One region of the Photobacterium sp. Alg240-V54 genome, then DNA from elsewhere that is predicted to be linked to it. Evidence: predicted binding sites of a transcription regulator. Region 1 holds the regulator's gene; each other region holds the start of a gene.
The links. Region 1 encodes MetJ, which represses methionine synthesis genes. Its sites were predicted from a motif close to TTAGACNTNTANANGTCTAA; they were not measured.
Positions count from the first base shown of each region.

Region 2: the regulator MetJ is predicted to act here: its motif matches at 1,561-1,580, upstream of metN (methionine ABC transporter ATP-binding protein MetN).
Region 3: the regulator MetJ is predicted to act here: its motif matches at 4,528-4,547, upstream of metE (5-methyltetrahydropteroyltriglutamate--homocysteine S-methyltransferase).

Region 1 is NZ_UNRL01000005.1:152,766-162,959, reverse strand. It holds gene G6R09_RS14245 (bifunctional aspartate kinase/homoserine dehydrogenase II) at 1-767, opposite strand, end outside; gene G6R09_RS14240 (O-succinylhomoserine (thiol)-lyase) at 767-1,933, opposite strand; gene metJ (met regulon transcriptional regulator MetJ) at 2,239-2,556, shown strand; gene rpmE (50S ribosomal protein L31) at 2,677-2,889, opposite strand; gene priA (primosomal protein N') at 3,158-5,359, shown strand; gene cytR (DNA-binding transcriptional regulator CytR) at 5,541-6,566, shown strand; gene G6R09_RS14215 (SPOR domain-containing protein) at 6,735-7,334, shown strand; gene hslV (ATP-dependent protease subunit HslV) at 7,513-8,046, shown strand; gene hslU (HslU--HslV peptidase ATPase subunit) at 8,057-9,388, shown strand; gene G6R09_RS14200 (1,4-dihydroxy-2-naphthoate polyprenyltransferase) at 9,539-10,194, shown strand, end outside.
Region 2 is NZ_UNRL01000013.1:3-10,196, forward strand. It holds partial or broken rRNA gene G6R09_RS19875 (16S ribosomal RNA) at 1-232, opposite strand, end outside; gene gmhB (D-glycero-beta-D-manno-heptose 1,7-bisphosphate 7-phosphatase) at 877-1,434, opposite strand; gene metN (methionine ABC transporter ATP-binding protein MetN) at 1,726-2,760, shown strand; gene G6R09_RS18645 (methionine ABC transporter permease) at 2,750-3,436, shown strand; gene G6R09_RS18650 (MetQ/NlpA family lipoprotein) at 3,498-4,316, shown strand; gene tsaA (tRNA (N6-threonylcarbamoyladenosine(37)-N6)-methyltransferase TrmO) at 4,420-5,121, shown strand; gene G6R09_RS18660 (proline--tRNA ligase) at 5,248-6,963, shown strand; gene G6R09_RS18665 (YaeP family protein) at 7,149-7,352, shown strand; gene G6R09_RS18670 (DUF4250 domain-containing protein) at 7,356-7,544, shown strand; gene G6R09_RS18675 (aromatic amino acid transport family protein) at 7,638-8,849, opposite strand; gene tilS (tRNA lysidine(34) synthetase TilS) at 9,024-10,194, opposite strand, start outside.
Region 3 is NZ_UNRL01000003.1:33,145-43,338, reverse strand. It holds gene glpB (glycerol-3-phosphate dehydrogenase subunit GlpB) at 1-569, opposite strand, end outside; gene glpA (anaerobic glycerol-3-phosphate dehydrogenase subunit A) at 569-2,221, opposite strand; gene G6R09_RS09350 (hypothetical protein) at 2,511-3,179, shown strand; gene G6R09_RS09345 (DUF4250 domain-containing protein) at 3,337-3,525, shown strand; gene metR (HTH-type transcriptional regulator MetR) at 3,550-4,461, opposite strand; gene metE (5-methyltetrahydropteroyltriglutamate--homocysteine S-methyltransferase) at 4,739-7,060, shown strand; gene G6R09_RS09330 (META domain-containing protein) at 7,144-7,602, opposite strand; gene G6R09_RS09325 (mechanosensitive ion channel family protein) at 7,950-9,608, opposite strand; gene G6R09_RS09320 (hypothetical protein) at 9,807-10,187, opposite strand.

The sequences.
Region 1 (10,194 bases):
CGAGCAAGTTCATTAGCTTCATCTAAGCGTAATAATGGCAGTAAGCAAGCATTAGTCACTTTACGTGGATCGGCACTATAAACACCAGCAACATCACTCCAAATGGTCACCCGTTCAACGCCAGCTAAAGCACCAATCATAGTGGCTGAATAATCAGATCCATTACGGCCTAATAATACTGTGTGCTGATGCTGATTTGCGGCCATGAAACCGGTGATCACTAATCGTTGTTGAGGATATTGAACCAATAACTGTTGCAATAATGGTTGTGATAACGCTTTATCTACTGCAGGTTGAACAGCATGATCAGCGCGTAAAAACAGCCGTGAATCAATCGCTACTGCTGCCAATTGGTGCTGATTAAGTAACGCAGCTAATAACCGTGCTGACCATAATTCACCATGGCCTAAAACGGTATTTTTTAGCTCTGTCGTCAATGGTGCTTCGCCCCACTTAGCGATCAGGGCTAACTCAGCATATAGCTGTTGCAGCAGTGGTTGCGCGTGATCTGGCGTCAACAACTCAGTGATTAATTGCTGTTGAAAACTACGAATGGATAATAGCGTTGCATGAGCTAAGCGGCCATCAGTAACCAATTGTTCTAGCCACAATAACAGTTGATTAGTGGTTTTTCCTGCAGCAGAGACGACCACAATATCATTCACCACAGAGTAAGATTCTAAAATCTCAGCCACGCGCCGATAACACTGCGCATCGGCAAGGCTACTACCACCAAATTTATGCAACTGACGCAGATCTTTTATCATTAGCACTCCCCCTGCGCGACAGTAAAGGCGTGGCTAAGATCGGCAATTAAGTCGCGTGGATCTTCTAAGCCTACCGATAGCCGTAATAAAGATGTTGAAATACCAGCTGCCCGTTGAGCTTCATCGGTCATAGCGCGGTGAGTCATTGAAGCCGGATGAGCAATAAGACTCTCCGTTCCTCCTAACGACTCTGCTAATGAAAATAATTGTAATGTTTTTACAAATCGTTGCAGTTGCTGATCAGTTCCTGCAAATTCAAAACTCATCATTGACCCAAATCCACGCTGCTGACGTTTAGCTATCTCATGCCCAGGATGAGTAGGTAAACTCGGGTGGTAAATGGTGCCAACCAAGGGTTGTTGTTGTAAATAGGCTAATACCGCCGCACCATTTTCTTCATGCATTCTCATTCGAGGCGCTAAAGTACGCAAACCGCGCAATGTTAGATAAGCATCAAAAGGTGCGCCTGTGGCACCAATACAATTCGCCCACCAAGTTAAATTTTCAGCCGCTGATTGCTGTTTCGCAATTAATACACCACCAACAACATCAGAATGGCCATTAATATATTTAGTGGTTGAATGCACCACAAAATCAGCCCCTAGCGATAACGGCTGCTGCAATAACGGTGACAGAAAGGTGTTATCAACCGCAACTTGGCAATCGACTGCCTGTGCTTGCTGACTAATAACTTCAATATCAATCACTCTTACCAAAGGGTTCGACGGAGTTTCAAGCCATAACAAAGTCGGTTTTTGTGCTAACGCTGCAGCTAGCGCATCAGGATCAGCTTGATCAATAAACAATACTTTAAAGTCACCCTTTTGAGCACGAGTATTAAATAATCGATAGCTGCCGCCATAACAATCATGTGGAGCAACAAGCAAATCATCAGGCCCTAACAATGCTGACACTAATAAATTCATTGCCGAGGTGCCACAACTGGTGACCACAGCGCCCGCTCCCCCTTCCATGTCGCTTAATGCATCCGCTAATGTATTGCGAGTAGGATTGCCTGAACGAGAGTAATCGTATTGCGGTAACTCACCTAAAGCTGGAAAACTGTAAGTCGAGGTTAAATAGATCGGGGGCACGACGGCATTATATTGTGAGTCAACATCAATACCGGTACGGACTGCAATTGTTGCAAGCTGCTTGTCACTCATAATAACGTTCCTTGTTATAAAGGGGTGATCCCTGAAAATAAATTGTGGTGGCTACACAACCTTAACCACATCAAAACAAGACGTCAACACTTCTGGACGTCTATATGTCTTTGCTTATAGCGGTAAATCCCGCTAAAATTCAATTATTGAAAAAAATAGTCGTGATCTAGCAACAGTTGTATACCACGGTAGAGGACAAACTAACGATGTTCACGTAATATCGCCGCCTATCATGACTATGCACTAACAACCGTCATCGCGACATTGTTATCATTATTAATTAAACATCGCTGAGAAGGTAAAACATGGCAAAGTGGAATGGCGAATATATTAGCCCTTATGCAGAACACGGTAAGAAAAATGAACAAGTAAAAAAAATTACAGTGTCTATTCCATTAAAGGTTCTCAAAATTCTTACTGATGAACGTACTCGTCGTCAGGTCAATAACCTGCGCCACGCCACCAACAGTGAACTATTATGTGAAGCTTTTTTGCATGCTTATACTGGTCAGCCGTTACCTACTGATGACGACATTCGTAAAGATCATCCCGATGATCTGCCAGCAGAAGCAAAAGCCTTAATGGAAGCGATGGGCATCAGTTACGAAGACATTAATGAATAATACGTATATCAGATAGCAGAAAACCAGCTTTTATGCTGGTTTTTTTATGTATTACATATTGAAGCGATAAAAAAAGGGATGCCTAGGCATCCCTCTTCTTTACATTCGGTCGGCAAGTAATTACTTGCTACCAAGTGCACCGAAACGCTTGTTGAATTTGTCAACACGACCACCAGAGCTAACTTGACGTTGCTTACCAGTGTAGAATGGGTGACACTTATCGCATACGTCAAGGTTAACGTCTTTGCTCATAGTAGAGTTAAATACGAAAGTGTTGCCGCAAGAACAACGTGCGTTTACTGCTTTGTATTCTGGGTGGATACCTTGTTTCATGGGGAAACCTCAAGTTAAGGCCGTGTCGCTCTCCCGATCCAAAGCCGGGCACCACACGTGGTTAATAAAATAGTCTGTCGTAGATTTACGACAAATCAGGCGGCGTATAGTAATCAATCATTCCCCAGAGATCAACTCGAGCACTGTTTTTTATCACTCTATTTTATTCATCACTAAAACAGTCAATAATAGTACTCACATTGCAGTACTGATTCCCTATCACGCGATCTGTTACTATTTAGTATAAGCTCAATTAAAGCGATAAAATATGACCCACCCAATAGCACGCGTTGCTTTACCCGTCCCACTCGACAAAAATTTTGATTACTTAATCAAACCTGACATGACACCCGTTATTGGCGGACGAGTACTGGTGCCTTTTGGTCGGCAGCGATTGGTAGGGATCGTAGTGGCTATCGGTAATGATTCAGATTTTCCAATCCAACAATTAAAACCGATTCAGCAAGTATTAGATAACCAACCTCTGTGGCAACCACCATTATTTGGGTTACTAAAATGGGCCAGTAATTATTATCAATACCCATTAGGTGATGCATTAGCCAATGCCATGCCAGCGTTATTGCGTAAAGGTCGCGCCGCATCAACAGCAACATTAAAATATTGGCAGTTAACCGATACTGGACGAGAACAACCGCTTAATGGTTTAAAGCGTGCGCCTAAACAAGCTCAAATTCTCAATCTATTACGTCATGGGCCTTTGAGTCATGACGCTTTACTTGCCGATGATGTTAGCAGTGCTACCCTAAAAACGGTGATGCAAAAAGGTTGGATAGTTGAACAGCAACAACAACCTAAACAACTACAGTGGCAGCCACAGTTTGCTATTACCGAGCAAAAGCCACGCTTAAATGAAGAACAAGCATTAGCGATTGCAACGGTTAACAGTAATCCAGAATTTGGCTGTTACCTATTAGATGGTGTTACCGGTTCGGGTAAAACTGAAGTTTACCTCAACCTGCTAGAACCCGTTTTAGCGGCAGGTAAACAAGCGTTGATTTTAGTACCTGAAATTGGCTTAACCCCGCAGACAATTAACCGCTTTAAGCGCCGTTTTAATGTGCCGTTAGAAACCGTTCACTCAGGCCTCAACGATAGCGAGCGTATGGCGGCGTGGCTTGCAGGACGAGATAATCAAGCCGGGATCATTATCGGTACCCGCTCTGCATTGTTTACGCCATTTGCTGATCTCGGCATTATTATTGTTGATGAAGAACATGATGCGTCTTATAAACAACAAGACAGCTTGCGTTACCATGCTCGTGATCTGGCGGTAATGCGCGCAAATAAAGAAAATATTCCGATTGTTTTAGGCTCTGCCACCCCCGCACTTGAGACCTTACATAACGCGCAAACAGGTAAATACCATTACCTAACCCTTTCAAAGCGTGCTGGTAATGCAAGTGCTGCCCGCCATGGAGTGATTGATGTCAAAGGCTTATATTTAAATGCGGGCTTATCTGCTCCACTCATTGCGGAAATGCGAAAACACTTAAATGCGGGTAACCAAGTGATGCTGTTTCTTAATCGCCGCGGTTTTTCACCAGCAATGATGTGTCACGAATGTGGTTGGATCGCAGAATGTACTCGTTGTGACGCCTATTACACCCTGCACCAGCAATCAGGTGAATTACGTTGTCATCATTGTGCAACGCAGCGGCCGATAATGCATCAATGCCAACAATGTGGTTCAACCCAACTACTGCCTGTCGGTGTCGGTACTGAACAACTTGAAGCACAACTAGCAGAACTGTTCCCTGAATTTAAAACAGTACGTATTGATCGTGATAGCACCCGTCGTAAAGGATCGCTTGAAAACTATTTAGAAGCGATTAAAAACAATGACTATCAGATTTTAATCGGTACTCAGATGCTCGCTAAAGGGCATCACTTTCCCAATGTTACCTTGGTGGCACTGATTGATGTTGATAGTGCATTATTTAGTAATGATTTTCGTGCTTCAGAACGGTTAGCCCAACTATTTATTCAAGTGGCAGGCCGTGCAGGCCGTGCCAGTAAGCCCGGTTCAGTATTATTACAAACCCATCATCCTGAGCATCAACTGCTGCAATCGTTACTGCACAAAGGCTATGGTGTCTTTTCTCAAGCTGCATTAACTGAACGTCGCCAAGCGCTATTACCACCCTTTACACACTTAGTGCTATTGCGCGCTGAAGCCAATGACAGTGATCAAGTGTGCCAATTTTTACAACAAGTGCGCGCTATTTTTGAAGCGAGCCCAGTTTACGATCAAGATTGTTGTGTATTAGGGCCAAATCCAGCCCCGCTAGCTCGACGCGCGGGACGATTTAGATGGCAGTTAATATTACAAATACCTAATCGTAATAAATTGCAGCAAATACTCACTATTGCTAAACCTGCGATACAACTATTGCCCCTCGCGAAAAAAATTCGTTGGTCAATTGATGTCGAACCACAAGATTTAACTTAAACTACACAATGCGATACAGTTCACATAGCGAATGTAATTTATGCTATTGAAAGCAAGTTTCAGCTTCTGTATCCATTCTACAATATGAATATGAATTGACTTTTTTCAGTCGGTTACGAATTAGCTGGAAAGCCTATCTGAGTATTTTTGTCGCAGATAACCAGCTGTACACTAGAGAGATATAGCAAAAGAGGAAAGCACTATGGCGACAATGAAGGACGTTGCCCAGCTAGCCGGAGTATCAACTGCGACAGTTTCACGCGCATTGATGAACCCGGAAAAAGTATCGGCATCAACCAGGAAAAAGGTTGAACAAGCCGTAATGGAAGCTGGATATTCACCCAACTCACTGGCACGTAACCTACGCCGCAATGAATCGAAAACTATCGTGACCATTGTGCCGGACATCTGTGATCCTTATTTCACTGAAATTATTCGTGGAATTGAAGAAGCAGCAATGGAAAATGGCTATTTAGTGTTACTGGGTGATAGCGGTCAACAACAACGTCGTGAAAACTCATTCGCTAATTTAGTGTTTACTAAGCAAGCTGATGGCATGTTGTTATTAGGTAATAACTTGCCATTTGATGTCAGTAAGCCGGAACAAAAAAACCTGCCACCATTAGTGATGGCATGTGAATATGCACCAGAACTTGAGTTACCAACGGTACATATTGATAACCTGACGGCAGCTTTTGATGCGGTAAATTACCTCACCCAAATGGGGCATAAACGCATAGCACAAATTACTGGCCCTGATAAAGCTGCCCTCTCGCAATTCCGTCAGCAAGGTTACCAGCAAGCATTACGCCGCGCAGGGATCACGCTCAATCCAGCCTACACCATTAAAGGTGATTTTAGTTTTGCAGCAGGTGCTCGTGCAATTACGGCCCTACTTGCGCTACCTGAGCCACCAACAGCATTGTTTTGTCACTCCGATGTAATGGCAATTGGCGCGATGCAACAAGCCAAACGGCTTGGATTACGTGTGCCGTACGATATTTCTATTGTCGGGTTTGATGATATTCAATTTGCAGAGTATTGCGATCCACCATTAACCACGGTTTCACAACCACGTTATGAAATCGGTCGTCAGGCGATGTTAATGCTACTTGAGTTACTAAAAGGCAAAGATGTTCAGGCAGGATCACGGTTACTGGATGCAAAACTGGTCATTCGTGAAAGTGCTGCGCCACCAACTCGCTAATGGATTAAGCCCCATATGTAAGCGATGACAGTACCAAGATCATGAAATTGATCATCTTTGTCATTATATGGGGTTAATTATCAACAAACCGCGATAATAACTGGTCAGGATCAATCCAACTTTGTAACATAGCCTTCTGTCTATCTTTCCAACTAATTTGTCGAAATTGTGGCCACTAAAGATTATGTAAAACGCGGGCGCTCCCCCAAAAAAGCGCCAATAAAGGCAAAAGCCACCCCGAAGGGGAAAAAAGCACCAATATCGGGCTTTCCTACTAAATGGGCAGCACTGGCTGTAATGTTAGTCTGTAGTCTGATCGCGGGCCTATTTTTCCTTTCAGGTACAGATGTGCCTGAAACGACACCACCGACTCCTGCTGCCGTTATTGCAAAACCGCAACCAGCAAAAACCAAGCCCGACGTGCTACCGCCAAAACCAGAAGAAAAATGGCGTTATATTCAAGAGTTGGAAAATAAAAAAGTCATTGTGCCGGTATTAACGCCTAAACAAGTCATTGCTAAAGATAAACCAACCAAGCCTTACTTATTACAATGCGGTGCTTACCATAGCCAAGCACAGGCTGAACAACGTAAAGCAACCATTGCGTTTCAAGGCATGAACAGTCAGATCAAAGTATCAACCAACGATAAAGGCACTTGGTACCGAGTTGTGCTTGGGCCTTATAAAAATAAGCGTTTAGCGATGGATGATCAGAACAAATTACAGCAACATGGTATTAGCCCATGTGCCATTTGGTTTTGGGAATAACACTTAGCCAATAATAACAAAAACTAAGGATGCTTAACTGCATCCTTTTTTTATTCCTTGATAGCTCACCATCCAAGCAATTGTCACCCACACCTTGAAAACCAACTTTACTATCCCCAGATCTATTATCATTAACGATGCCGGCTAATCGTCGGAGCTGAATCAAAGAGGGTTTAACGTGACAACTATTGTATCTGTTCGTCGTAACGATAAAGTCGTAATTGCAGGTGATGGTCAAGTGTCACTTGGCAATACCGTAATGAAAGGCAACGCTCGCAAAGTTCGTCGCCTCTATAATGATAAAGTACTCGCTGGTTTTGCTGGCGGCACCGCTGATGCTTTTACTTTATTTGAACGTTTCGAGCGCAAGTTAGAAATGCATCAAGGTCACTTATTAAAATCTGCGGTTGAATTAGCCAAAGATTGGCGTACCGATCGCGCGCTACGTAAACTAGAAGCACTATTAGTTGTTGCTGATGAAACCGGTTCATTAATCATCACTGGTAATGGTGATGTTGTTCAACCAGAGCATGATTTAGTTGCCATTGGCTCTGGCGGTAATTTCGCTCAAGCTGCGGCAATTGCCCTATTAGAAAATACCGATCTTAGCGCCCGTGAAATTGCAGAAAAAGCGCTAAATATTGCTGGTGATATTTGTGTGTTTACCAACCACAATCACACTATTGAAGAACTAGAAACTAAGTCTAAGTAAGGAAGTTGCAATGTCTGAGATGACTCCTCGCGAAATCGTTCATGAGCTTGACCGCCATATTATCGGCCAAGACAAAGCCAAGCGAGCCGTTGCGATAGCACTGCGTAACCGCTGGCGTCGTATGCAGCTTCCTGAAGAGCTGCGAGTAGAAGTTACCCCTAAAAATATTCTTATGATTGGTCCAACGGGTGTTGGTAAAACTGAAATCGCCCGTCGTTTAGCAAAGTTAGCTAATGCACCATTCATTAAAGTTGAAGCGACTAAATTCACTGAAGTGGGTTATGTGGGTAAAGAAGTCGAAACGATTATTCGCGATCTTACCGATGTTGCTGTCAAAATGGTACATCAACAAGCAACAGAAAAAGTCCGTTTTCACGCTGAAGAGTTAGCAGAAGAGCGTATTCTTGATGTGCTATTGCCGCCTGCTCGTGACGCGTGGGGACAAAACGAAGAAGCACCGACGGAATCCACCACTCGTCAATCTTTCCGTAAGAAATTACGTGAAGGCAAACTTGATGATAAAGAAATCGAAATTGATGTCGCAGCCCCACAAATGGGCGTTGAAATCATGGCACCTCCTGGTATGGAAGAAATGACCAACCAGTTGCAAGGTATGTTCCAAAATCTTGCTGGCAACACCAGTAAAAAACGCAAAATGAAAATCAAAGATGCGTTAAAAGCGGCAACTGAAGAAGAAGCGGCTAAACTGGTAAACCAAGAAGAATTAAAAGAACAAGCGATTTTCGCCGTTGAAAATAATGGTATCGTGTTTATTGATGAGATCGATAAAATCTGTAAGCGTGGCGAATCATCAGGTCCAGACGTTTCGCGTGAAGGTGTGCAGCGCGACCTACTACCATTAGTAGAAGGCAGCACAGTTTCAACTAAACACGGTATGGTTAAAACAGACCACATTCTGTTCGTGGCATCAGGTGCATTCCAAGTTGCTAAACCATCAGATTTAATTCCAGAACTACAAGGTCGTTTGCCAATCCGTGTTGAACTAGAAGCACTGACGAGCCATGACTTTAAACGTATTCTTACTGAGCCAAAAGCATCACTGACTCAACAATACGTGGCATTAATGGCAACAGAATCGGTTGATATCGAATTTAGCCCAGCAGGTGTTGATAGCTTGGCAGAAGCAGCATGGCAGGTAAATGAGCGTACAGAAAACATTGGTGCTCGCCGTTTACACACTGTTATGGAACGCTTAATGGAAGAAATTTCTTATGATGCTAGCGAAAAATCTGGCGAGAAATTCTTGATAGATGATGCTTATGTACAAGCGCGTCTAGGTGAGTTTGTAGCCGATGAAGATCTAAGCCGCTTCATTCTATAATCACACCTTACGCCATTATTACCCCTTTAAAACGGTGCGTTATATCGCACCGTTTTTTTTTATTCTATAACGTGCATTGATGGGATAAATTTGCGCATGACCAAATTTACGCCATAATAGCTTTCAATATTCACTTTAAGTATCTAATTTATGAACCCACCTTCTTCACTGACAATTTGGTTAGATGCCGCAAGACCAAAAACCTTACCCCTCGCCATTGCATCCATTTTATGTGGTAGCGCGGTCGCTGAATGGCATGGCACCTTTTCAGCAACCATTGCAGCACTGGCTCTATTAACTGCCCTTTTATTGCAAATATTATCTAACCTTGCCAATGATTATGGTGATGCCGTTAAAGGCACTGATAATGATGACCGCTTAGGTCCCCAACGGGCAATGCAATCGGGGTTAGTTACTGCAGCAACCATGCGTAAAGCAATGATCATTAATATTATTCTCACGGCTATTAGCGGTTTAACATTAATCTTAATCTCATGTAAAAACCCCCATGATATCGTCGGATTTTTAGTACTAGGATTGTTGGCGATTGCCGCTTCAATTGCCTATACCGTCGGTAATAAACCTTATGGTTATCGTGGTCTTGGCGACCTCTCGGTACTGATCTTTTTCGGATGGTTAGGCGTTGCAGGTACCTATTACTTACAAGCTGGACAAATTGATGCATTGATCATGCTGCCAGCAACAGCATGTGGCTTATTAGCTGTTGGCGTTCTTAATATCAATAACTTACGCGACATTGATAATGATAAGGCATGTGGTAAGCAAACATTAGTGGTACGTATGGG
Region 2 (10,194 bases), on a different contig from region 1:
AGGCCGCACGGTCCCCCTCTTTGCTCCCATCTCGTAAAAGATCGGAGATTAGGCGGTATTAGCTATCGTTTCCAATAGTTATCCCCCACATCAGGGTATATTCCCAGGCATTACTCACCCGTCCGCCGCTCGTCAGCATTGATAGCAAGCTATCAATCTGTTACCGCTCGACTTGCATGTGTTAGGCCTGCCGCCAGCGTTCAATCTGAGCCATGATCAAACTCTTCAATTAAAGTTTTGTTGTTTCTTTCGAAACGGCTCAATGAATACTGACTTCAAAACTACCTTAGTAATTTTAAAGCTATTATCGTTGTTCTTTTCATATAGAGAAGAGAACGATAATGAATTGACTGTGCCAAATAACCGTAGTTATTTGTATTGGTCACTCAGTTCATTGATAAATCTTTCGACTTAACTATTCAACGAGTGCCCACACAGATTGCATGGTCAAATTGTTAAAGAACATCCTGACTTTCGGTAACCGCTTGCGCCGTTGTCCGTGTCAGTGAGGTCGCATTATAGGGAGATTTTATTGGCTGACAATAGTTTTTTTACCCCCAAGCAATCAACTGCTTTTTTTTTAATCTACCTACAATTTTTCATCTATTTTTTAAGCACAATAAAGCTATTGCTATATGGGTTCTGTCTATACATTGCCATTATTAGTCGCTACACAATTTAAAATCTGTGTTTTAGATATATAAATAGAAGGTATAGAAGGTATAGAAGGTATAGAAGGTATAGAAGGTATAGAAGGTATAGAAGGTATAGAAGGTATAGAAGGTATTATGCGATCACAAATAAAAACTATCACAACAATAATAAATCAATACTCAGAAAGAGCAGTCGCTAAACGATTGCTCTTTCTGATTATGATTATGCGTTTTCAGCTAACCATGTAGGTACATTTTTAACACTGTCTAAAACAACATCTGCTAAAGCTTCACCTTCTTCAGTAATAGCTTTACCTGTACGTACTAATACTTTGAAAGCAACATCAGCCGCGATTGCCGCTTTCATGTCGTCCGCTTTATCACCAATCATCACTGATTTTGACATATCAATATCTAAATAGCTTTGCGCTGATATCAACATACCTGGATTTGGTTTACGACAATCACAATCTTGTAGATATTCACCTTTACCCTCTGTTGCATGGTGTGGGCAATAGTAAATACCATCCAATTCAACACCTTGATCTTCGAAATTCCAATCCATCCACTCAGTTAGGCTAATAAACTCATCTTCGGTGAACATGCCACGAGCAATACCTGATTGATTGGTAACTAAAACAAGTAAATAACCCATTTCTTTGAATTTTTTACATGCACCAAAAACACCATCAATGTATTCAAAATCATCAACAGTATGTACATAGCCATGATCGACATTTATTACGCCATCACGATCAATAAAGACAGCAGGTTTGGCCACAAGAAAGCCCTCAACAAGTAGATATTGTGGTGATTATGTCACGAGTTGGCAGCGAAAAGTATTAGTTATCACATTCACAGAGATGATCACGATATTACCAATACTATTATAAATGCCAACAACCATTTAGACGTCTAGACGTAAAAATAGCTATTGACTTAAAAACCGATTAGCCATAGCATCAGGTTAACAGCAGTTAAGATGATTTAACTACAATAACCAATAATTAACAACTAATGCAATATAGCATCACTGTCATATAATCATTTCATCTAAGAATCAGGAAGTTCAATGATAGAAATAAAACAAGTAAATAAGGTGTTCTATCAAGGTGAGAAAGCGATTAATGCGCTAAAAGATATTAACCTTACGATTGAACAAGGAACGATTTTCGGGGTGATTGGTTCATCTGGCGCAGGAAAAAGTACCCTGATCCGCTGTGTGAATTTATTAGAAAAACCGACCTCAGGTAATGTCGTTGTCGATGGTATTGATTTAACACAGCTATCATCAAATGAATTGACTTTGGCTCGCCGCAAAATTGGCATGATTTTCCAGCATTTTAATTTACTGTCATCACGGACTGTATTTGCCAATATTGCTTTGCCATTAGAACTTGCGGGCGTGTCAGCTCACGCAATTAATACCAAAGTAACAGAATTACTATCGCTAGTAGGTTTAGAAGATAAACGTAATAGTTACCCTTCAAATTTAAGTGGTGGTCAAAAGCAGCGAGTAGCCATTGCTCGTGCTTTAGCCTCTGATCCTAAAGTTTTATTGTGTGATGAAGCCACCAGCGCGCTTGATCCTGCAACAACTCAATCAATATTAGCTTTGTTACGTAAAATTAATCAGCAACTTAATCTAACCATTTTATTGATCACTCATGAAATGGATGTCGTTAAAGGTATTTGTCATCAAGTTGCGATCATCGGTGATGGTGAGCTAGTTGAACAAGGTTTAGTGGGTGATATTTTTGCTCATCCTAAAACCGCGCTAGCAAAAGCGTTTATTCGCTCAACCTTAGATTTGTCGATCCCAGAAGATTACCAATCACGCATGACTTCAACCCCTGTAAAAGGCAGTTATCCCTTAATTCGACTTGAATTTACCGGAGACTCTGTTGACGCACCTTTAATTAGTCAGGTAGCACGTGAGTTTAATCTCGACATCAGCATTCTCAGTTCAAATATGGATTATGCCGGTGGTGTCAAATTTGGTCTGATGCTGGCTGAGTTCTTTGGCACTCAAACTGCTATTGATGATGCTATTTCTTTTTTACGTGATCATAAATTACAGGTTGAGGTGCTAGGTTATGTCGCTTGATTCAATAACAACATGGTGGCAGAGCAATCAGCGCCTAACTGAATTACTTATTGATGCACTAGGACAAACATTGACGATGGTGTTTGTTGCGGGTCTGATTGGTTTTATTATTGGAATTCCACTCGGTGTTGCCCTTCACCTCACCAAGAAAAACGGTTTATGGCAAAACCCTGTCTTAAATAAAATACTTGGTATTGTGGTTAATATCGGCCGTTCAATCCCTTTTATTATTTTATTAGTTGCGATTATTCCTTTTACTCGATTTGTGGTTGGCAGTTCAATTGGTACTGCTGCAGCGATTGTGCCACTTACTGTCGGCGCAATTCCTTTTATTGCTCGTTTAGTGGAAAGTGCATTACTGGAAATTCCGGCTGGACTCATTGAGGCTGCACAGGCAATGGGCGCAACCCCAATTCAAATCATTATCAAAGTGCTGTTGCCTGAAGCGCTGCCGGGCATTATTAATGCTGTCACTATTACCTTAGTTACTTTAATTAGTTATTCGGCAATGGCGGGGACTGTTGGCGGTGGCGGTTTAGGCGATGTCGGTATTCGTTATGGCTACCAACGTTTTGACGGTACGGTTATGGCCATCACCGTTATTATGTTAGTTATTTTAGTACAACTGATTCAATCTATTGGTGATCACTTAGTAAAACGTGTTGATCACCGCTAATAACTCAAGCTGTTATTTATCATTTATACAATTAGGGAAAGCCCATTTAAGGAGAAATACTATGGCGTTCAATCTTAAACATCTTTTTGCCATTGCAGGCGTTGCTGCTGCTGTCACACTCGCAGGTTGTAGTGACCAAGAAACAGCTGTTGTCGATAACAATAAAGTAAAAATTGGCGTGATGGCTGGCGCAGAAGAGCAAGTTGCAGAAGTTGCAGCGAAACAAGCCAAAGATAAATATGGACTTGATGTTGAATTAGTCACCTTTACTGATTACGTATCACCCAATGCAGCCTTAGCTGAAGGTTCAATTGATGCTAACGCCTTTCAGCACAAACCTTATCTAGAACAGCAAATTAAAGATCGTGGTTATAAATTTGCGATCGCGGGTAATACTTTCGTTTACCCTATTGCTGGCTACTCAAATAAGATTACATCGGTTGATGAATTAAAAGATGGCGATCAGATTTCGGTTCCTAATGATCCGACTAACCTTGGCCGTTCATTATTATTATTACAGCAACAAGGTTTAATTACTCTCAAACCTGATACGGGTTTGACTGCAACGGTATTGGATATTGTTAGCAATCCTAAAAACCTCAAAATCGTTGAATTAGAAGCTGCGCAACTACCGCGTTCATTAGATGATGTTGCTTTAGCGATTATTAATACCACATATGCGAGTAGTCTAAACCTTACGCCAGAAAAAGATGGCGTGTTTGTTGAAGATAAGCAATCACCTTATGTCAATATCATTGTAGCGCGTGAAGATAACGTCAAAGCTGAAAATGTTCAAAAGTTCATTCAAGCTTACCAATCAGACGATGTCTATAATTCAGCCCAAACCATCTTCAATGGCGGAGCGGTTAAAGGCTGGTAATCTCGCCAATTAATACAATCTCCATCAAGAGCAGGCTTCATCGCCTGCTCTTTTTTTATGTTATATTATCAAATTACTTTCAGCTTATAATTGGCTTAATTTGATGGCTTATAGCATTGAACCTATCGGTATTGTTCACTCTCCTTATAAAGAAAAATTCGCCGTTCCTCGCCAGCCAGGATTAGTGCCTAGTGCTCGCTGTGAAGTGATTTTACACGATCAGGCTAACTCATTAGATGCAGTACGCGGTATTGAACAATTTAGTCATGTGTGGCTATTATTTTTGTTTGACCAAAACTTAGAGGCTGGTTGGCGACCGACAGTTCGTCCTCCTCGACTTGGAGGCAATGAGCGCATTGGTGTATTTGCTAGCCGTGCGACTTTTCGTCCTAATGGCATTGGTATGTCGGCGGTTAAATTACAAGGCGTTCGTCATTGTAATGGCCAAGTCATTATTGATATTGCAGGTGCCGATTTGGTTGATGGCACGCCAATTATTGATATTAAACCTTATATTCCCTATTCCGACAGTTTACCTAAAGCATTAGGTGGCTTTGCGACTAGCCAACCTGCGACACTGGAAGTGCACTTTTCACCACCAGCATTGCAACAATTAGTTGGTAAACATGCTGACTATCATCGAGCAGTTATTACTGAAGTACTCGCGCAAGATCCACGTCCTGCGTATAAAAAAGGCAAACCAGACAGCAAGCTCTATGCGGTAAACTTATTTGATTTTAATGTTCAGTTTACAGTTGCAGAACCGATCATTACTGTCGTGAGTATCGATACCCTTGTTCAATAATCGATTCAACACAGTTATCTTTGGCGAATAGCGCCGAGGCTGGTAATATAGCAGGCTATCGTCATCAAACTGACGGGTGGAACATCAGTTCCTTCTCTTTCCTTTTATCAATAACGGATACCATCAATGCGTACCAGTAAATATCTTCTTTCTACCCTGAAGGAGACGCCAAACGACGCAGAAGTCATTAGTCATCAACTAATGCTACGTGCAGGTATGATCCGTAAGTTGGCTTCAGGTTTATATACCTGGCTACCTACCGGTCTACGTGTGCTGCGTAAAGTCGAAAACATCGTTCGCCAAGAAATCGATAATGCAGGCGCAATCGAAACTTTGATGCCCGTTGTTCAGCCGTTTGAACTATGGGAAGAGACAGGCCGCTCTGAAAAAATGGGTCCTGAACTACTTCGCTTTACTGACCGTCATATGCGTCCGTTTGTACTTAGCCCTACGGCAGAAGAGGTTATCACTAGCCTTGTACGTAACGAAGTAAGCTCTTATAAGCAACTGCCGCTGAACCTTTACCAAATTCAAACAAAATTCCGTGATGAGCGTCGCCCTCGCTTTGGCGTAATGCGTGCACGTGAATTCTGCATGATGGATGCTTACAGCTTTGATATCGATAAAGACGGTTTACAAAAGTCTTTTGATACAATGCATGCCGCTTACTGTAAAGCCTTTGACCGTATGGGTCTTGAGTACCGTCCAGTATTGGCAGACTCAGGCGCAATCGGTGGTAATGGCTCACAAGAGTTCCACGTACTTGCAGAAAGTGGTGAAGACTTAATCGCATTCTCTACTGAATCTGATTACGCTGCTAACATCGAAAAAGCAGAAGCTATTGCACCTGCTGTTGAGCGCGCACAGCCAACACAAGCAATGACAGTGATTGATACACCAAATGCGAAAACTATTGCAGAACTGGTTGAACAACACGGTATTGCTATCGAGAAAACAGTTAAGACACTATTTGTTAAAGCGTCTGATGACATCGATGCTCCTATCGTGGCATTGATCATTCGTGGTGATCACGAGCTTAACGAAATCAAAGCAGAAAACCTTGCTGAAGTTGCGTCTCCATTAGAAATGGCAACTGAAGAACAAATGCGTGAACTTGTTGGCGCGGGTGCGGGTTCTCTAGGCCCTGTTGGCCTTGCATTACCATTTATCGTTGATCACAGTGTTGCGGTTATGAGTGACTTTGCTGCCGGTGCTAACATCGACGGTAAACACAACATCGGTATCAACTGGGGTCGTGACGTTGAACTTGGCCGTGTTGATGATCTACGTAATGTAGTAGAAGGCGATCCAAGCCCATGTGGTCAAGGTGTCTTGATGCTAAAACGTGGTATTGAAGTCGGTCACATCTTCCAGTTAGGTACCACTTACTCTGATAAGATGAACTGTAGCGTCCTTGATTCAAACGGTAAGAATTCAATTCTAGAAATGGGTTGTTACGGTATCGGTGTATCACGCGTTGTGGCATCAGCTATCGAGCAAAACAACGACAAATACGGCATCATCTGGCCTGACGCACTAGCGCCTTTCCAAGTGGCTATCGTACCAATGAACATGCACAAATCAGAGCGCGTTCAAGAAGCAGCTGAGAAGCTATATGCTGATCTTACTGCAATGGGCGTTGAAGTCTTATTTGATGATCGTAAAGAGCGTCCAGGCGTCATGTTCTCTGATATGGAACTGATCGGTATTCCACACACTATCGTGATTGGTGATCGAAGCCTTGAAAACGGTGAGATGGAATATAAGAACCGTCGTACTGGCACTAAAGAAGCAGTTATGGCTGCTGATGTTATGGACTTTCTTAAGCAAAAAATGGCTTAATTAACAACCATATGATTTTAAAAAGCTGCCAATTTTAGGCAGCTTTTTTTATGGCTAAATTATCACAAACATTTTTTATCTGTTGTGCTGCTATGATAATATTCAACTCAGTAACAACATAAATATCTTCACCTAAGATCATTTTATTGTGATGTTAGGTGAATATTTTTAGCAAAGGAAAGACCATGCAAGTTTATCAATGTTGCGAGTTAATTCGCGTTACTTACTCTCAAATTGGCAGTGGTGATCAAGGCTATATTCCAACCGCTATCAAGTGCGCAATTAAAACCTTGGATGATATTGCTGCTAATACTGAGTTACCACTCACAGTGCGAGAGCAAGCGGCTTTTGCGGCAGCCAACTTACTGATCAGTGATCACGAGGATTAATAGATGGATTTATCAAAATTTGAAACCATGGACACTGTAATGTTGATGAGTATTGTCAATATGAAGATTCGTGATGAATTTAATAGCCTTGATAATCTGGTAAAATTTTTTGATATCAACCGTGAGCAACTGATTGCAAAATTAGCCACTGGCGGATTTGATTTCTTACCAGAAGTGCAGCAATTTCGTTAACACTGACTTATAAGCATCAAATAAAAAAAACGGCACTCATCAGTGCCGTTTTTTATACTTATTAAATAACATCTATTTGGTGTAACGCCTCAATTAGCCTTTGAATATCGGCAATACATCAGCCATCGCTAATAAATGGAAACACGCAGTTAATACTCCAAAGATTATTACTGCATACACCGTGACATTGCCTCCGGGTACGACAAAACCTTGTCGTTCAGGCTGACGTTGGCGTAATTTTTTAGCCAATAATGCGGGAATAATACAGGTCCAGATAGTTGCGGCAGCACCAGCTAAGCCAATTGCAGCCACAAAACCAAATGGGGCAAATAATGAAAAGACTAATGGCGGAATAAAAGTTACTCCCCAAGCTTTAAAACGGCCTTGGTTGGTATCTTCAAAGCCAAATAAATCAGCCAAGTAATCAAATACACCGAGCCCTACTCCGATAAACGATGATACTACCGCGGCAATTGAGAAAATATTAAGTGCCTGTTTAACGCTGTTAGAGTTCACCACTCCACCCAATGCTGTCATTAACGCATCGACACTACCACCAGCTGCAACAATCGGTCCAAATTGCGTGCGGGGTAAATTACCAAAAATACATATCACCCAAATCACATAAAATGTTAAAGCAATAAGTGTTCCACCTAAAATAGCATTTTTAGCACGGTTTTCATCGCGGTAATAATCACGCATGGTACTTACGGAATGATGATAACCAAAAGAAGTTAATGCCACAGGCAGGATCGCAAGTGCATAAGGAGAAAGATCTGCTTGTGAATCAATACTATCAAGTAAAGTCGGCAATTGGATATTAGCTGCAAGCCCTGAAATACCAATCACAAAACTGATAATCATAAATAAAATCAGTAAAATCGAGATCCGATCAACAGCACGGGTTGAGTGAAGCACAAACACAGAAGAAGCAATGACAAATAATACCGAAGCGAGTTTGGGGTTAATATCAAGTAAACCGCCAAAAATCATACCTGATGACGAAATATAGGCATAAAGTAAAATACCACCGACAAAATACAGCGATAAATTATTGATCGCATTGACTTTGCCTTTAAGCACATCTTTTGTAATGGTGTTAAACGATACCTTAAACTCATAATGCTTTAATGCTTCAAGTAATAACCATCCAGATAACGTCATCATCACCATCGTTACTGAGATCGCAAGTACCGTCCATAATGTCCATGCGCCAGCACCAGCACTTGGTAACCCAAGCATTCCTGCGCCTACGCACACACTAGCAATAATGCATGCACCTCCAAGTGTCGATGGTTTACTCATAATCTATCCTTTCTCGCCATTACATCGTATCAGTGAACTAGTACGATAATATGCATCGGCCATTTAAGCAACAAAAGAATATCTATCTGAATAAATATTTATTAAACAATCGCATATGTTAATAAGTTTAACATATGCGAATTAATAATTGTTTTAGGACAAATAACTCAACGTTTATGCCCGTAACCATTCAAACTCGACTTTTGTGGTTGTTGTCGAAGTCGTAGCAACAAACTCTGCCACCACAAACACCCCTGCTACTGCGACTAATTGCTCACCATAAAATAGCATTGGTGTACGACGACGTAACCAACTCGGTACCTTATATTCTTGCAGCAATTTTTTAAACTTACGCTTACCACTACGTCCTTGAGGCTTGATTTCCGGCCCTAAGTAATCAAATCGCACTGATACTGTTTCGTTAGTGTAAGGAGGTCTTAAGGTTGCAGAGGCGGTCTGTTTTAGCGTTACCACGCCAAGCTCTTGAGGCAAATGACAGTCTTGATTAAGGTATAATGGTTGCTGCCAATCACTGATGTCAGGCCATTGCTGTAATAAATACAACTGCTGTTGATAACGACGTACTTGATATTGCTGCCAACACACTTGTGGATTAGCATCCGCCTTTGCTTGCACAAGGTTAAACCAAATTTGTTCAAGCTGAGCCAGTGAAGGCATAATCACAGCTTGTTGTTTTAACCACTGTCGAATCAATGCCATCCCCAAACGAGCACTGATATTTTCAGCAATTCGCAAACTACCATCAGCTTGTCGTGCTTGTTGTAACTGACAGCTTAGCAACTCTTCTAATAAGCCCTCTTGCTCACCACATAAATGCGCACTACGAGTAACGGCTTTACGTATACCTGGCCAGCGTTCGTTAAGCAACGGAGTTATTTGATGACGAATAAAATTACGATCATAACGTTGATCTTGATTACTTTCATCTTCAACCCACTGTAACTGGTGTTGAGCACCATAAGCTTCTATGTCGGCGCGGCTAACAGAGAGTAATGGCCGTAAATGCTGCCCACAGGCAAAGGTTGTTAACACCGGCATTGCCGCTAACCCTGCCGGGCCACTACCGCGTTTTAAGGCTAATAATACGGTTTCAATTTGATCATCAGCATGTTGCGCAGTCAGCAATGTATCACCACATTGAATATGCTGCGATAGCGCGTGATAACGGGCATCACGAGCGGCTTGTTCGACACTCGCCCCAGCGCCTAAGTCACACTGTACTCGCTCAATATCACAACCAATACCACTTGCTATTGACCAAGTAACACATTGCTGCGCCCATGTATCAGCATTAGTACTCAATCCATGATGGACATATACCGCA
Region 3 (10,194 bases), on a different contig from region 1:
TGCATGAGTTCAACATCAGGTAATGCAACGGCTGCAGTGGTAATTTCCACGTTAGCAAAGTGGGGCAATAGGCGTAAGTTATCGGCTGCTAATTGGGGCTGAAAATCACGGAAACCATCAATCGTTACTAATGCGATTTTATGTAATGCTTGTGCGGGTTCAAACATTGGAAAAGGGTGTACAGTGGATTGCGATAACCATGTTGCTTTAAATGTTCCCATTGGAGTAATGCGCAGATGGTTACAATCATCAGCTTGATGATGCAGTTCAATGCCAATATTTGCCATTGTCTGTTGATACCAATCAATCGCTTGACAAGTAACATCAAGCCCTAATTTACTGTAAGGATGCTGTGGTGATTGAGTCGTTAATCGGTCAAATTCACGAAAAGGATATTGGATTGCAGTACCATTAGGTAAACGGCTTAACACATCAATTGATCCTGAAGAAAAATGGAGTGCACTTTGACCTGCAGCAATAACGGCTGTTTTAAGTCCTGCTTGAGCACAACGGATCGCACAGGTTAAGCCTGCAACACCACCACCAATAATTATATTATCAAATTTCATTATTTTTCCTCGCCTTGTGGCTGGTTAGTATTGGTAGATGTTGTTGCTGGTGGAATATCGCTGACACCAAATAGACCTTCATAAATCCAATAAGAAAATTCGGCTTCGCGTAAAGCATCTCCCCAAAAAACAGGTTTAATGCCTTTCCAGCGTTCTTCAAGAAAATCACTCAGAATATGGCTGGCATGGTTGCCATCAGTGTTGCCATATTCAGCAAATAGCCCAGCCGCTCGATAAGAACATAATTCCCCTTGGCAAGGTCCCATACCAACGCGAGTACGACGGCGTAAATCAACTAAGTTATGCACATCAAGTTGCTTGATGGCATATTCAACTTCACCACAAGTTACCATTTCACATTCACAAATAATGGCTTGGCTTTTCTTATCATCGGTTAAAAATTGTTGCGCGCGCTCACCGTGGCGGTAATAAGCGGATTGATAAACAGGTTTAGCTAAACTGGCTGTGTGCTTAATGGCTTTTGGTTGTTCGGAACCCGGTAATGGCCGTTGATGAGTGGTGCAAGGAGTAGTATTCCCCAGTTTTTTGGCAACTAAATCGGTGGTCCATTCAGCCATCATACGGTAGGTCATTAATTTACCGCCAGTAATGGTAATAAAACCGTCCATGCTATCGCGTTCAGCATGATCTAATAGCACGATCCCGCGGCTAATATTACGACCGCTAGTATCACCATCAACAGCCACTAATGGACGCACGCCAGCATAAGCGCGTAATACTCGAGTATTGGCCATGATTGGAGCAAGCTTGGCACCTTCTTTTAATAAAATATCAATTTCTTTGCTGGTGACATGAAGATCATCAATGTCTTTATAATCAATCCGCTCCGAAGTTGTTCCAATCAGTGAAATGGTATCTCCTGGGACTAAAATATCGGCATCAGAGGGCTTGCGACAACGGTTGATCACTAAATTATTAATGCGATAATCTAAGATCAATAATGATCCTTTAGCAGGGAACATAGTGATATTAAGATCACCGTACTGGCAGATTTGCTGTCCCCAGATCCCAGCCGCATTAATCACCTGCTGCGCTCTAATTTCAAAGTGAGTATTGGTTTTAAGGTTTAAACACTTAACCCCTTTAACGACGCCATTTTGTTGAATAAGATCAGTAACAAAAGTGTGATTAAACAATTGTGCGCCATGTTCGATAGCATCAAGTGCATTTGATGAAGCAAGCCGAAAAGGATCAATGGTACCGTCGGGGACTTTTACTGCTCCAATTAAATGCGGATTACAGTTCGGCTCTAATCGTAACGCTTGTTGTGGGGTTAATTGTTCGACATCAATATCAGCACCTTGGCAGGCGCTAATAAATTGCTGTTGAAATTGAAGATCATCACTTGGCAGAGAAATAAACAATCCTTGCGTATCTTCTACACAATGACGAGCAATATTTTTAAGAATACGATTTTCAGTAATGCATTCTTTAGCGGACTCTGGATCTGTCACAGCATAGCGGGCACCAGAGTGAAGTAAGCCATGGTTTCGACCTGTTGTACCAGAGGCTAAATCGTCTTTTTCAATTAAAATGCATTTTATACCGCGCAGGGCACAATCACGCATTATCCCCGTACCAGTTGCACCACCGCCGATGATCACAACCTCTGTTTCTAACCAAGTCGTCATGTTCGTTTCGCTTATCGTTATTGAATTATATTATTAGCGCTTTAAACGCCCACTATTTTAATATGGTTAATATGCCATTAAATTACATGCTATTTGGTGAGCAAACGCACATAAATGAGCGAACGAACATTATTGGTGTTCCTTTTTGTTCATGACGTGGCTATTTGAAGATCAGCAAATGGAACAATTAATGAGGTGAGTATCTTTAGCATTAAAGGGGCGGCTGAGATTCGCATCTTGACGTGACTTGAGTATAATTGTGCTCCCTTTATTTTTTATGATGCTTATTATGATCGGCTATCTCGCATTTTTAATTCCGGCACTGCTTGGTGCGCAATGTATTCTTACTTTAGTTCTCACCAAAGGGGAGATTTGCCCTGGTCAACGTGGTCGCGTACATAAAATGTTGCCAGTATTACTGGTTGGCTGGTTGTTAGCTACGATCTGCAAAGTATGGGCGATACTGCCGTTATTGAGTTTGTTATTTTTTACTGTCAAAGTGAAAACCAGTAAAACACGAGATTCAGGGCCTCTCATCGTACTTTATGGATCGAATGTATTAGGTTTCATTTGTTGGATGATGTTAGTGCCAATGATGGATATGCCTGAAATGCTGTTAAGTTTAATGGCGATGGCGCTATACGGTAGCTTACTTGCCCATGTATTACTGACGTTTTCACGTACCCGCTTACAGGCTTTTCACCGCATTTTACCCTTTGTAGGCTTTGTGAGTGCAATAGTGTCAGTCTTGCTATTAGTGTGGAAAATTATCTTTATGGGTGAGGTTGCAACTGCGCCTTATACTGTTGAAGTTGTCACTTCATTGGTGTGTTTAGTCATTGCATTACTGGTATGGTCAGGGCATATTTTATTACATAAAACCGTCAATAAATGGCAGCTATTAGCAGCTGCGGTACTACTTACGTTTTCAGCTGTGATGCAATTAACCTTATTTTAAGCCATCACAGTGAGTCATAAATAGCCTTTATCTTGTTTGAGATAAAGGCTTTTTTATAGCTGCGATATACGGCAAGGAGAATTTATGACATATCGTCTATGCTTAATGAGTTACGTACAGTAATGGCGATGATCATTGAAATAGTAAGGGGGATAAAATGGAAATTAATAACTTACTTGGTATGGATACCCATATTGTGATTGGCATTGTGAATGAGCGTTTACGGTTAGAGTGTTGCTCAATGGCAGAATTAACCTCTCGTTATGAATTAAGTGAAACTGAACTGACAGAAAAAATGGCTCAGCAAGGCTATCATTACGATCCACTAAATAATCAGTTTAAGTAAAGTGAGCTTTATTGATGCAAGGTGTTAAACCGCTTTAATACCTTGCAAATGCTGCTGACATTGCTGTTTCGCTGTTGCAAAAAAAGCCTTCAAATAGTGGTGCTGGTATTCTGATGCTCGTACCGCCGCAAAGAGACGCCGCCATAATCCGGTGCCTAATGGTTTGCTGACAATTAATCCCTGACGGACAAAACTATCAACTGCCCAATTCGGTAATGCCGTAACTCCCATTCCCGCAGACACCATTTGTATCAACATCAGACTATTATCCGCTTGCTTCCATGCTAATGGCTCAATGGCTGCGGGTTGAAGAAAGTGCTTAACAATATCTAAGCGATGACGTTGAATTGGATAACTGAGTAGAGTTTGATCGATAAGATCAGCAGGCTCTATATATGACTTTGTCGCTAATGGTGATTGCGAAGCAACAATGAGGCACATTTCAAAATCAAACAATGGCTCATAATGAATTTCGTTGCGAGGGTGAATATCTGATGTAATGACTAAGTCTAATTCGCCTTGAGCCAATGCCGGAACTGGATCAAAACTAAACCCAGAGCAAAAATCAATATCCACATCAGGCCATAGTACTTGATATTGTTTTAATGCTGGCATTAGCCACTGAAAACACGAATGGCATTCAATGGCCATTTGTAATCTTGCCGTTGTCTGATGTTTGCTATTGGCTAGTGCTTGCTCGGCAATTTGTATTTTGGGCAATACGGTGTCGGCTAAATCAAGCAGCACTTTACCTTCAGCAGTAAAGCGTACTGGGCGTGTTTTACGTAAAAAAAGTTGGCTACCTAAGCGTTGTTCCAGATCTTTTAGCTGATGAGACAGTGCTGATTGGGTTAAATATAAACTATTTGCGGTTGCAGTGAGTGATCCTGTTGTTCTCAGTACTGTTAATGTTTTGAGGTGTTTAAGTTCAATCATATTCCATCCTTGGAGTACTGAGTTAGCCATTGATTGTTTTATAATCTACTCGTTAACGCTGTAATTGTAAACATCCAGATGGCTAAACGGCTATGTTATCGATTGATTTTATCAATTACTAGCGTTTTAACGTGAAAAAAATTCATGATCGTTATGAGGAAAATCACCTTGTTGTCAGCGTTATTATTGGTCACTGTGTTAGTCAACTAATGTCATCTTAGCCATTGTTTTTATATGGATTTATGGTTAATACACAGCGGATTAAAGGAATATAACAATGACAGCACAATCAGAAAAAAAGACCGATATAACTAAAACGGTGACCCATATTTTAGGCTATCCACGTATTGGTAGTCAGCGCGAATTAAAATTTGCTCAAGAACGTTATTGGCAGGGTGAGATCGATCAATCTCAACTTAAAAACGTTGGACAAGAGTTGCGTCATCGGCATTGGAATGATCAACTTAGTGCCGGACTAGATTACGTTGCAGTAGGGGATTTTGCTTGGTATGACCATGTATTAGGCACAAGCATGTTGCTTGGTCATATTCCAAGCCGTCATCAGCAAGGTTTTCCTGATTTAGATACCTTATTTACTGTCGCACGTGGTAAAGCGCCGACGGGATGTGCATGTGCCGCTGCTGATATGACCAAATGGTTCAATACTAATTACCATTACATCGTGCCAGAATTTACTGCAGAAGATAATTTTAACGTTAGTTGGCAACAGTTATTTGAAGAAGTGGCAGAGGCTAAAAAAGCAGGCCATAACGTTAAGCCGGTATTATTAGGGCCGGTGTCTTATTTATGGTTAGGTAAAGAGAAACAGCAAGGGTTTGATCGATTGACATTATTACCTCGCTTATTAACAGCCTATCAGCAAATATTAACCAAATTAACCGCATTAGGGGTTGAGTGGGTACAGATAGATGAGCCAGCATTAGCGCTTGAATTACCCACTGAATGGACAGCAAGTTTTAAATTAGCTTATCAAGTGCTTCATGGTGGTCCTAAGTTATTACTGACCACTTATTTTGATGATATTAGCCATCAGCTCGCCACAATTTCACAGCTCAATGTAGATGGTTTACATGTTGATTTATCAGCAGCACCAGCACAATTATCAGTCGTGGCTGACGCTATTCCAAGTCATTGGGTGCTATCTGCAGGTGTAATTAATGGTCGCAATGTATGGCGGGCAGATCTGGCTGAATGGCTAATTCGTTTACAGCCGCTAAAGCAGCAATTAGGGCGTAATTTATGGTTAGCAAGTTCATGCTCTTTATTACATAGCCCAATAGATGTTGAGAGTGAAACTGAGCTGGATAGCGACGTTCGTCAATGGTTAGCATTTGCCAAACAAAAATGTCATGAAATTACCTTATTGGCTCAAGCGCTTGATGGTGAACAAAGTGCGATTGCTGCATGTACTGATTACAGTGCTAGTATAAAAGCCCGTCTTGAGAGTGAACGTGTGAATAATACTCAAGTACAGCAACGTACTGCAGCCATTACACCACAATTAGCGCAACGAGCGCTTCCTTATGCTGAGCGAGCGATTCAGCAGCAACATGCGTTGCAATTACCCTTATTACCCACGACGACGATTGGTTCATTTCCACAAACAACGGCTATTCGTAGTCAACGTAGCGATTTTAAAGCGGGGCGAATAACTGAGGCTGACTACCATCAAGCACTGGAGATACATATTCAAGATGCAATTACTCGACAGCATAATTTGGGACTTGATGTATTAGTGCATGGTGAAGCTGAGCGTAATGACATGGTGGAATATTTTGCAGAGCAGCTAGAGGGCTTTGCCGTTACTCAATATGGCTGGGTACAAAGTTATGGATCGCGTTGTGTTAAACCTGCAATTATTGTGTCAGATATTTACCGATCCAAGCCAATGACTGTCGATTGGATCCGCTATGCACAATCTTTAACCACTAAACCTGTTAAAGGAATGCTCACTGGTCCCGTAACAATATTAGGGTGGACGTTTGCACGAGAAGATTTATCCCGCGAAGTGATAGCCAATCAGATTGCATTAGCACTGCGTGATGAGGTGGCAGATTTACAAACAGCAGGGATTAATATTATTCAAATTGATGAGCCAGCAATAAGAGAAGGGTTGCCACTAAAACAGAGCCAATGGCAGACGTATCTCGATTGGGCTGTGCAGGCGTTTAAGATCTCAGCTGCAGGAGCTGCACCACAAACACAGATTCATACGCATATGTGTTATAGCGAGTTTAATCAAATTATCGCATCAGTAGCGGCATTAGATGCTGATGTGATAACCATTGAAACATCACGTTCAGACATGGAATTACTTAAAGCATTTGAAGCGTTTGCTTATCCAAATGAAATAGGGCCTGGTGTGTATGATATTCATTCACCAAATATTCCAGAGGTTGAAACGATCACTGGGTTAATTGATAAAGCTGCGGCTTTGATTCCGATTGAGCGTTTATGGATCAACCCAGATTGCGGTTTAAAGACACGTAATTGGACTGAAACGGAAGCGGCATTAACCAATATGGTAACTGCTGCCCATATTTTGCGTGATAAATACCGTGAAGTGACTGCAGCATAATCGAAACAATAAAAAAGCCGTCTATAAATATCGCTTTCTTATTGAAAGGATGAAGACGGCTTTTAATATTTATTTACCAATAATTATTGCGCGTTAGTCGCTGCAGCATCACGTGTAAATGTTAAGGTATGTTTGGCGTTAGTCATGGTCATGGTATCGCCTGAAATGCTAACTTTATTCCAATCAGCAAGAGATTGAGCAAAAGTCTGTTCAATCTTCATTTCGTTATCTGGACATAGCATCATTGTCATGCCCATTTTTTCAATGCGAAATTGACCGTCTTTTACTTCGGCTTGACCAAAGTAACGGTTGCAGCCCGCGTGACCATTTGCAGCTAGATCTGTTGCCAATTCTAGCGTAGGCGCTTGAAAAGGCGCTGGTTGAGCAATATCTTGATTATCAATTTGCACTAATGACCAACTACCGTTAGCAAGCTCACTACCCGTTACTTGGTGTGGTGTTGTTTGAGTGTTAATACCCGTTGTTGAACATGCAGCTAACATCATAGGAAGTACCAGAGCTGATAATAGACGCTTTTTCATTATAGTTATTCCTGAACAGTAATGTTGATAAGTGAGCAAAGTGCAAACATTCATAGAGAAAAATTTGCTAGATAAATGATTGTCATCTTCTTTGTTAGGCATGTGTATTACGCCATACAGATTATGAGAATATTGAATAAAAAACTATTTTATCGTAATACTTGCTTGCATGGATTATACCTATTTCTTGCCGAATAATGCGGTTTTATTTGTTTCTAAAGGTATATTTTTGACATATTTAGTGACGGATATGTAAACGGTATGAATAATTGAAGTGTGTTTTATTGGTTTGATGAAAAATAAGAGGATAAGTGAGACTTACCCTCTTAAATACATCGTTTAGGGTACTATTTAGCTATTTTTGACTCAATCGCTTTTTCAACCATATGCAAATGAACATCTTGTTGTGGGAATGGAATCGAGATCCCTTCACGATCAAAGCGCATTTTCACTTCACGAGTAATATCCCAATACACATCCCAGTAATCATCTGTTTTTACCCAAGGACGAACAATGAAATCAACCGATGATGAATTTAACGTATGTAGCTTAATGTTTGGTTCTGGGCTACGTAAAACAGAAGGGTGAGATTCAACTATATCTTGTAAAACACGCTCTGTTTTTTCGATGTCATCACTGTATCCGATGCCAAAAACCATATCAATACGACGTACTTTTTCATGTGTTACGTTCTTGATGATATCGCCCCAGATCTTACTGTTAGGTACGATAATGATCTCATTACTGAAGGTTTTAATTGTAGTATTAACTAAACTCATGTGACTAACTTTACCAGTAATACTACCCGCTTCGACTAAATCACCGACATCAAATGGGCGATAGATCAATAACATCATACCTGATGCAAAGTTAGACAATGTATCTTGTAGAGCAAAACCAACAATAATACCTGCAACACCAAAACCGGTTAGAATAGGCGCAAGGTTTAAACCGACTTGCGAAAGTGCGATTAGGATACCGACAGCAAAGACAACTTTACCTGACATTGAAATAAAGAATTCTTGCATTAGCATCGACATTTTGAAGTTCTTAGTCGAAACCGCACGCGTTACCATTTTACGAACAATATTCTTTAATGTTTTGAATGCAAAGATAATAAAGATAAAAATAAATACTTTAAAGATCATTTGCGGTAGATTTTCAAATAACCATGAACCAAGCTCACTGGTCCATGAGGTCGCAATTGACCACATTACCTTACTATTTAATAAGTCATCTGTGACATTACCTGTTTGTTCAAACAGTACCCGCTTATATTCTGCGGTATCAATGTCCATATTGTCAGCTAATTTAACGAGATCTGTGAGGTTTTTAGTATCACTATCAACTTGGCGTTGCGCTAAAATTTGCGAAACTTGCAGTGCTTTGAGTTCATCACCGGTTGCCGTCTTTAACTGCTTATTATTTAAATCAAGAGCTTGACTACCAAATGTGAGTGATGCTGACATAAAATCAAGACGATGCTCAATATTGTTTTTAAGTGCTTTAATCGCATTAGGTTGAGGTTTACCTAACTGCTTCATCCATTGATAATTTTCCCATTCTTCATTAAGAACAAGAATAATAAAATCACGACTTTCAGTCAGCGCCTTTAAAGCCTCTAGCTTGTCAGTATCTTTTGCTTTATCAAGCGCTTTTTGATCGCGTTCAAGTTTAGTTTGTAGGAACTTCTCAGCGTCTGCTGCAAACGCTATTTGTTGTTCTACTTGTTTAAGCAATAGCTTTTTATCTGCTTTCTTATCGTCAATTAACCCAATAAGTGTTGTTCTTAATTCTTTGTTTTTATTAAGTAATTGCAGGCGAATAACATCAAGCGAAGAGCCTGTTGATGATGTCGCTTCTTTTGCTAAAACGTTAAGTTCTTTGTTTAGTGTTTGAAGTTGTTTATATTCAACATTCGTTTGTGGGGGGATCGTCGGCTGTGGTTTTGTTTCTGCAAAACTGAGCGTAGAAACGAAGATAAGCATTAATACCAGTAAGCGCATGTTGCGATAAACTCCTGCTGGTGATAAGAGATAATATAAAGTTATCAGTGTTTATAATGACTACTGATAACAAGCTATATATTGCCATTAGACAAATGTGCGCAGATTATAACTAAATCGACGCTCGCTGCTATAAATATTCATTCAAAATTGAAAAATTGATGTAGCAACTGTTTTTATCGTGAATGACAATAACTGCTAAGGTAAATCCTGCTGACATAAAAACCGATAGTGATTAAAAGCCCATGTCCAATCTGGTTGCCAATATTCTTGTGTAAGAACAATCACGACATTGTGTTGTAAAGAGGGCAATATTTGCTGCAATAATAAGTAACTCGACTTATCAACAATAATAATATTGCAATCATTGTCGATAATTTGATTAATTAAAATTTGGGGGTTTAATTGTTTGATTAATGTATAGGATTTTATATTTCGATGATTTAATTGGTAGACAAATAATTTATTAACAGGAGAGTTATTAATTAATATAGCCACTGATTTTATTGGAATATTCGTTGATGTAAGTACATCTATCCAAGCCGTAACTTGTCTTATTTGTTGTTTATAGCGCATCATCACACCC